DNA from 2 places in the Streptomyces sp. NPDC032745 genome. Region 2 is predicted to be linked to the other one. Evidence: riboswitches for the same ligand, from Rfam matches in the RefSeq annotation. Region 2 holds a riboswitch; the other holds the start of a gene.

Evidence for each region. A riboswitch is a leader RNA that binds a small molecule or an ion and turns the genes downstream of it on or off. The one in region 2 is predicted to bind S-adenosylmethionine.
Region 1: linked by a shared signal. The riboswitch ahead of ACZ5WG_RS30645 (aminotransferase class V-fold PLP-dependent enzyme) and the one ahead of thrC (threonine synthase) in region 2 are both predicted to bind S-adenosylmethionine.

The regions. Positions count from the first base shown of each region.
Region 1 covers NZ_JBVING010000014.1:184,309-188,585, forward strand. The annotation lists gene qcrB (cytochrome bc1 complex cytochrome b subunit) at 1-572, shown strand, start outside; gene trpD (anthranilate phosphoribosyltransferase) at 740-1,804, shown strand; SAM riboswitch class IV at 2,027-2,143, shown strand; gene ACZ5WG_RS30645 (aminotransferase class V-fold PLP-dependent enzyme) at 2,363-3,763, shown strand; gene ACZ5WG_RS30650 (ferredoxin) at 3,777-4,277, shown strand, end outside.
Region 2 covers NZ_JBVING010000006.1:42,599-46,875, reverse strand. The annotation lists gene thrC (threonine synthase) at 1-1,259, opposite strand, end outside; SAM riboswitch class I at 1,277-1,430, opposite strand; gene ACZ5WG_RS17220 (glucosyl-3-phosphoglycerate synthase) at 1,627-2,604, shown strand; gene ACZ5WG_RS17215 (alpha,alpha-trehalose-phosphate synthase (UDP-forming)) at 2,650-4,110, shown strand; gene otsB (trehalose-phosphatase) at 4,218-4,277, opposite strand, start outside.

The sequences.
Region 1 (4,277 bases), on a different contig from region 2:
GGCCGTTCATCGAGTCCTGGGTCACCGGGGACAAGCGCGAGCACCACATCCTGGACCGCCCGCGCAACGTCCCGACCCGTACGGCCTTCGGTGTCGCCTGGATCGCGGAGTACATCGTGCTGCTGATCGGCGGTGGAAACGACATGTTCGCGCAGTACTTCCACCTCTCGATCAACAACATCACGTGGTTCGTCCGGATCGGCTTCTTCGTCGTACCGGTCCTCGCGTTCATCGTCACGAAGCGCATCTGCCTCGGCCTGCAGCGCCGGGACCACGACAAGGTGCTGCACGGTCGCGAGACCGGCATCATCAAGCGCCTGCCGCACGGTGAGTTCGTCGAGGTCCACGAGCCGCTCTCGCAGGGCAAGCTGCACACGCTCACCGCGCACGAGCAGTACAAGCCGGTCGAGATCGGCCCGACGGTCGACGAGAACGGTGTCGAGCGCAAGGTCGGCCGCAAGGAGAAGCTCCGCGCGAAGCTCAGCAAGGGCTTCTACGCCGAGAACAACCAGATTCCGAAGCCCACGGTGGAGGAGTACAAGGAGATCCAGAGCGGCCACGGCCATCACTGATCCCGCTTGAGGGACTGATTTCGGTCAGTCCTGGTGTCGCCACGGCGAGAGCCCCGTCCAGTGTCCGGACGGGGCTCTTTGCCGTCCCCGGGGCTGGATAGGCTGGAGCCCTGCCCATTCGACCTGGACCCCGATATCGGGTGGCCGACCAACAGCAGGAGCGGACCATGAACGTTGTGACCCCGGCAGGCGGCGACAGCGTGGCGGCCCGTGGCTGGCCGGGCGTCCTCGACGCCCTGCTGAGCGGCCAGGACCTGCGCGCCGAGGAAACCGCCTGGGCCATGGACCGGATCATGCGCGGGGAGGCCACCGACGCCCAGATCGCCGGCTTCGTGGTGGCCCTGCGGGCCAAGGGGGAGACCGTCGCGGAGATCAACGGCCTCGTGCGGTCCATGTACGGGCACGCCAACCTGATCGAGGTGCCGGGCCGGACGGTGGACATCGTCGGCACCGGCGGTGACGGGGCCAAGACGGTGAACATCTCGACGATGTCGTCGATCGTGGTCGCCGGTACGGGCGCCAAGGTGGTCAAGCACGGCAACCGGGCCGCGTCGAGCGCGAGCGGTTCCTCGGACGTGCTGGAGAAGCTCGGGGTCAACCTGGACCTCAGCCCGGCGCGGGTCGTCGAGGTCGCGGAGGAGGCGGGGATCACCTTCTGCTTCGCGGTCAAGTTCCACCCGGCGCTGCGTCACGTGGCCGCGGCGCGCAGGGAGCTGGGCATCCGGACCACCTTCAACTTCCTCGGCCCGCTGACCAATCCGGCGCGGGTACGGGCGCAGGCCACGGGCGTCGCGGACGCCCGGGTGGCCCCCATCGTGGCCGGCGTGCTGGCGGAGCGCGGCTCCTCGGCGCTGGTGTTCCGCGGCGACGACGGCCTGGACGAGCTGACGACCACCGCCACCTCCCGGGTGTGGTGGGTCCGCGACGGCCGGGTGGACGAGCAGTCCTTCGACCCGCGCGACGTGGGCATCCCGCTGGTCGACGTCTCCGCGCTGTCGGGCGGGGACCCCTCGTACAACGCGGACGTCGCCCGCCGCCTGCTGGCCGGCGAGACCGGACCGGTCCGCGACGCGGTGCTGCTGAACTCGGCGGCGGCCCTGGTGGCCCTGGACCCCGGCACGGGCTCCCTGGAGGACCAGATCCGCGCCGGCATCGCCCGCGCGGCGGAAGCCGTCGACTCGGGTTCCGCCCGCGCGGCCCTGGACCGCTGGGTGGCGGCCAGCAACGCGTAGTGGTTCGGCGTGTGGCCTTCGGTGTCATGTCGGCCGGGGCCGCCGGCCCGTGTTCCGGCGGCCGGAGGCCGGCGCAGCCGGGCGATGCCCGTGAGGCCGCTTGCGGCCGAGTGGTGTGAGCGCGGCGTTGGGGAATCGAGAACGGCGTGAAAGTGGTGGCCCCGGTCCAGTATGCGGACCGGGGTCTTGCGCGTGAGGGATCTTGTGGCAGGATGCTGACCAGGTCACGAGTGACAGCGTTTAGGCCCCGGCTTGCTGTCCGGCAACCCTCCTTCCGTGGCGGGGTGCCCCGGGTGATGACCAGGTCGTAGGCAGAAAGGCCTACGGCAAGCGCGGATCCCTCGACACCAGGGGTCCTGGTCTCTCGAGGAGCTTTTTCCGTGAGCAAGCGAATGCGATAGGGCGACTCCGCCCCTTCTTCACCCTCCGTACGGCCCTCAGTCGTCCGTGCGTCGAGGCAACTCCCGTACCCCACTGCCGCATGCGCGTCCGCGCATCCGTGCACCCGCGTACGGGCCGTCCGAAGCCATTCAGCCTGTCCCGCCGGGAGATACCGCCATGTCCACGTACCCGAACGCCGTCGCCACCGCCGCCGTGACCGCCCCCGTTGCCGCCCCCGTCGACCCCGCCTGTGCCGAGCCGCTGCCGGTCCTCGGCCGGGACGTCACCGTCCCGCTCGTCACCGGCGGCGAGGTCACGTACGCGGCGCTCGACTATGCGGCCAGCGCCCCGGCCCTGCAGCGGGTCTGGGACGACGTCGCCGCGTACGCCCCCTACTACGGCAGCGTGCACCGCGGCGCCGGCTACCTCTCCCAGCTCTCCACGGACCTGTTCGAGCAGAGCCGCGCCACGGTCGCCGAGTTCCTCGACTGCCGCCCCGCCGACCAGGTCGTCTTCACCCGGTCCACCACCGACTCCCTGAACCTGCTCGCCGCCGTACTCCCGGCCGGCTGCCAGGTCTTCGTCTTCGAGACCGAGCACCACGCCTCGCTGCTGCCGTGGGCCGACGCGCAGGTCACCTACCTCAACGCCCCGAGGACCCCGGCCCAGGCCGTCGAGACCCTCGAGCGGGCGCTGGCCGACCGGAACCCTTACGGCCCGGCGCTGGTCTGCGTCACCGGCGCGTCCAACGTCACCGGTGAGCTGTGGCCGGTGAAGGAGCTCGCCGCGGCCGCGCACGCCCACGGCGCGCGGATCGTCCTGGACGCCGCCCAGTTGGCCCCGCACCACCCCGTCTCCGTGCAGGAGCTGGACGTGGACTGGGTGGCCTTCTCCGGGCACAAGCTCTACGCGCCGTTCGGCTCGGGCGTGCTGGCCGGCCGCGCGGACTGGCTGCAGCAGGCGGAGCCCTACCTGGCCGGCGGCGGCGCCTCCCGGAAGGTCGCCCGCCGCGCGGACGGCGGCGTCGACGTCGAGTGGCACACCACGGCCGCCCGCCACGAGGCCGGCTCCCCGAACGTGATCGGCGTGTACTCGATCGCCTCCGCCTGCAAGGCCCTGACCGAGGCGGGCTTCGACAGCCTCGTCGCCCGGGAGCGCCACCTGATCGCCAAGGTCCGGGGCGGCCTGGCGGAGGTCCCGGCGGTCCGGATCCTCTCCCTCTTCGGGGACGACGCCCCGCGGGTCGGCGTCATCTCCTTCGTCGTGGACGGCTGGAACAGCTCGCACTTCGCGGCTGCGCTGTCGGCGGAGTACGGGATCGGCGTCCGCGACGGCCTGTTCTGCGCCCACCCGCTCGTCCGCACCCTGCTGGGCAGCGAGCCGCAGGCCCAGGGCGAGTGCGGAGCCCCCGAGGCAGCCCCGGGCGAGCGCTCGCTGAACGCGATCCGCGTCAGCTTCGGCGCGGGCACCCCCGACGAGCACGTCGACCGCTTCGTCCGCGCGGTGAAGGAACTCGTCGCCGACGGTGCCAAGTGGCAGTACCGCACCGAAGAGGGCCGCTGCGTCCCCGCGGTGTGACACCGTACGGATCATGACGTACTGGGATCCGATACCGACCGTCCGCGCCCTGGCGGGCGAGCCGCATCCGCTGTGGCGGGGCGATCGGGTGAGCCGGGACTGGTCCGGGCCGGCGCCCGACGGGTGGGAGCAGCGGGACTGGCGGAGCGTGCCCGGACCCTTCTACGCGGCCAACTCCGACACCTGCCTCACCGGGCGGCAGTGCGCGCCCGGGCACGTCATGTACGAGGACGAGTACGCCAGTGAGTTCGTGTACCGCCAGCCCCGGACACCCTCGGAGGTCCACGCCCTGATCTGCGCCGCCGAATGCGAGCCCTTCGCGTCGTACGGCGGCGACGGGGACGCCCATTGGACCCCGGAGCTGGTCCGGGACTGGTGGCGGGACCGGGCCCGGGTGCGGGAGTGGGCCGAAGCGGCCGGCCGGGGCCCCTGGGCGACCGCCCGGAGCGACTGGATGAACGATGCCGCCGCCGGGGCACGGGCGTACGTCGCCCACATCGAGGGCGACCTCGGC
Region 2 (4,277 bases):
GCGCGGAACGCGTCCAGGCTGGGGCGGATGGTGGCGGTCTGCCCGCTGTCCGCGGCCACCGCCTCCAGGGTCTTGAGGCCGTCACCGGTGTTCAGGACCACCGTGGTCAGCGCCGGGTCGAGCTGCCCGTTCTCGATGAGCTTCTTGGTCACGCCGACGGTCACGCCGCCCGCGGTCTCGGCGAAGATGCCCTCGGTCTGCGCGAGGATCTTGATCGCCTCGACGACCTGCTCGTCGGTCACGTCCTCGACGTAGCCGCCGGTGCGGCGCGCGATGTCCAGGACGTACGGGCCGTCGGCCGGGTTGCCGATGGCCAGCGACTTGGCGATGGTGTTCGGCTTCTGCGGGCGGACCACGTCGTGGCCGGCCTTGAAGGCGGTCGAGACCGGGGAGCAGCCCTCGGCCTGGGCACCGAAGATCTTGTACGGCTTGTCCTCGACCAGGCCGAGCTTGATCAGCTCCTGCAGACCCTTGTCGATCTTCGTCAGCTGCGAGCCGGACGCGATCGGGATCACGATCTGGTCGGGCAGCTGCCAGCCGAGCTGCTCGCAGATCTCGTACGCGAGCGTCTTGGAACCCTCGCCGTAGTAGGGGCGCAGGTTGACGTTGACGAAGCCCCAGCCCTCGCCCAGCGGGTCGCCGATGAGCTCGGAGCAGAACCGGTTGACGTCGTCGTAGTTGCCCTCGATGCCGACCAGGTCGCCGCCGTACACACCGGCCATGACGACCTTGCCCTGCTCCAGGTCGTGCGGGATGAACACGCAGGAGCGGAAGCCGGCCCGGGCTGCCGCGGCGCCGACGGCGCCGGCCAGGTTGCCGGTGGAGGAGCAGGACAGGGTGGTGAAGCCGAAGGCGCGGGCCGCCTCGACGGCGATGGCCACGACGCGGTCCTTGAAGGAGTGCGTCGGGTTGCCGGAGTCGTCCTTGACGTACAGCTTGCCGGTGACGCCGAGCTCCTTGGCCAGGTTGGCCGCGTCCACGAGCTTGGTGAAGCCCGGGTTCAGGCTCGGCTTGGAAGCCACGTCCGCGGGGACCGGCAGCAGTGGGGCGTAGCGCCAGATGTTGTTCGGGCCGGCCTCGATCGCGGCGCGCAGGGCTTCGGGGTCCCCGGTGGGGAGGTCGTAGGCGACTTCCAGAGGTCCGAAGCACTCGACGCAGGCGAAGATGGGTCCGAGCTCGAAGCGGGTACCGCACTCACGACACGAGAGGCCGGTGGCAGGTCCGAGATCGACAGAGGTGGCAACAGTCTGTGCAGCCATGATGGCGAGGCCCTTTCTCCTCATCTTCCCCATGGCGCACTTCGCCATGAGACGGAATTGGCACCTTCCCTAGCCGGGGACCCCGCTGCTTGCTGCAAGCAGGCGCGAGAACCGACTGGAGGGTTGCCGGGGCTTCAACGGGCCGTGTCCCTCTGCCCCTCTGGATGAGCGGTATGGCACCGGGCCGCGCGCTCCATGGCGCGTCCGGGCGTTTGTACGCGGGGACCCCCGGCATGCGGTGGTCCTTCGCGTTGTTCAAGACTGTAACGGAAGGTCCGGATGGTTGAGACAGCCGTCCGAACCGCGAGATGGATCACTTTTCGGCTGAAACCGCCGAGGGCGAACGAGGAAACAGGGAGTGCCGAACGTGCTGGAAGAGGTGGAGCGCTGGTTTGCGGACCGCTCCTGGTCCGCGGCCGACCGACCGCTCGACCAGCTGCTTTCCGCCAAGCGGGCGGCAGGCACCACGGTCAGCGTCGTCCTGCCCGCGCTCGACGAAGAGGAGACGGTCGGCGCCATCGTCGAGGTGATCCGGCGGGATCTGATCGACGGGCTGCCGGTGCCGCTGGTCGACGAACTGGTGGTGGTCGACTCCGGTTCCGCCGACCGGACCGCAGAGGTGGCCGCGAAGGCCGGTGCCCGTGTGGTGCACCGCGACGACATCCTGCCGCGGATCCCCGCCGTGCACGGCAAGGGCGAGGTGCTGTGGCGCTCGCTGCTGGCGACCACCGGCGACATCGTCTGCTTCGTGGACGCCGACCTGCGGGACTTCTCCTCCGCCTTCGTGTCCGGGATCGTCGGCCCGCTGCTGACCGAGCCGGACGTGCAGTTCGTCAAGGCGATGTACGACCGCCCCCTGGCGGGCTCCCCCGGCCAGGGGGGCCGGGTGACCGAGCTGGTCGCCCGTCCGCTCCTCAACCTGCACTGGCCGCAGCTGGCCGGCTTCGTGCAGCCGCTGGGCGGCGAGTACGCCGTGCGCCGCACCCTGCTGGAACGTTTGCCCTTCCCCGTCGGGTACGGCGTCGAGCTCGGCCTGCTGGTCGACGCGCTGCACACCGTCGGGCTGGACGCGCTGGCCCAGGTGGACGTCGGCGTACGGCTCCACCGCCATCAGGACGGCCAGGCGCTGGGCCGGATGGCCGCGGCGATCTACCGCACGGCGCAGCTGCGGCTCGCGCGCGGGCACTCCCCCGGCCACCGCCGGGGGTACCCCCGGGTACGGCCGGAGCTGACGCAGTTCGAGCGCGGGCCGAACGGGTTCGTGCCGCGGACGTACTCCGTGGACACCGAGGAGCGGCCGCCGATGACCGAGGTCAAGGAGTACTCCGGCCGCAGGGTGGCGTGAGGGAACTGACGTTTGAGCGGGCAGGCCCCGGGCTAGGTTCGCGGCATGGCTTCCCAGGTACTCGTTGCAGCGAACCGCGGCCCGCTCTCCTACCTCCTCTCCGACGACGGCACACTCACGGCCCGGCGCGGCGGGGGCGGTCTCGTGTCCGGCCTCTCCGCCGCGCTCGCCCGGCAGCCGGAGGCGCTGTGGATCTGCGCGGCGCTGTCGGAGGCGGACCGGGAGGCGGTCCGCCGCGGTGTCTCCGAACCCGGCGTCCGGATGCTGGACATCGATCCCACCACGTACGACGACGCCTACAACGGCATCGCGAACTCGGTGCTGTGGTTCACGCACCACCACCTGTACGACATCCCGCGCGAGCCGGTCTTCGACGCGCAGTTCCGGCGGCAGTGGCAGTCGTACGTCGCCTACAACCACGCCTTCGCGCTGGCGCTCGCCGAGGAGGCCGGCGAGGGCGCGGCGGTGCTCGTGCAGGACTACCACCTGGCGCTGGTCCCGGGTGAGCTGCGGGAACTGCGGCCGGACCTGAAGATCAGCCACTTCACGCACACCCCGTGGGCCTCGCGCGAGTTCCTGGACATGCTGCCCGGCGACATCCGGGCGCAGCTGATGTGGGGCATGCTCGGGGCGGACGTGGTGGGCTTCCACACGTGGGCGTGGGCGCACAGCTTCATGACCGCGGCGCAGCTGGACGACGAACGGGGCATCGCGGAGCCGAAGATGGCGGCCGGGGTGGACCCGAGGGACGCGCGGTACATCGAGAAGATGACGAGGGGCCCGGTGCGGCACCGGCGGACGACCGTGGCCGTGTACCCGCTGGGCGTGGACGGCGACGAACTGCGGGCGCTGGCGCACCGGCCGGAGGTGAACGACAAGCTGGCGGCGCTGCGGGCGGAGGTCGGGGACCGCAAGTCGATCGTCCGGGTGGACCGGACGGAGCTGTCGAAGAACATCGTGCGGGGGCTGCTGGCGTACCGGGAGCTGCTGACCGAGCACCCCGAATGGCGGGGCCGGGTGGTCCACCTGGCCTCGGCGTATCCGTCCCGGCAGGACCTGGCGGTGTACCGGTCGTACACGGAGGCGGTGCGGGAACTGGCCGCGCAGATCAACGAGGAGTTCGCCACGGAGGACTGGCAGCCGGTGCTGGTGTCGGTGAAGGACGACTTCGCGCGCTCCCTGGCGGCGTACCGGCTGGCGGACGTGGCGCTGGTGAACCCGGTGCGGGACGGGATGAACCTGGTGGCGAAGGAGATCCCGGTGGTCTCGGACGCGGGGTGCGTGCTGGTGCTGTCGACCGGGGCGGGGGCGTACGGGGAGCTCCGCGAGGACGCGCTGACGGTGAACCCGTACGACGTGTCGGAGACGGCGGATGCGCTGCACGCTGCGCTGGCGATGCCGGCCGAGGAGCGTGCGGAGCGCACGAAGCGGCTGGCCCTGGCGGCCACTGCCCTCCCCCCGACCGCCTGGTTCACGGCCCAGCTGGACGCTTTGCGCGAGGCGTAGCGGGAGCCGCTGCGCGGGGCCCTTCCCCACCCCGCCCCTTCCCGGAACCGGGGCTCCGGCCCCAGACCCCGCGCCTCAAACGCCGACGGGGCTGAGACACAGCCCCGTCAGGCCCGGATGGCTTCGGCCAGGGCGGCCAGGAAGGCCACGACGTCCGACGGGCCGTT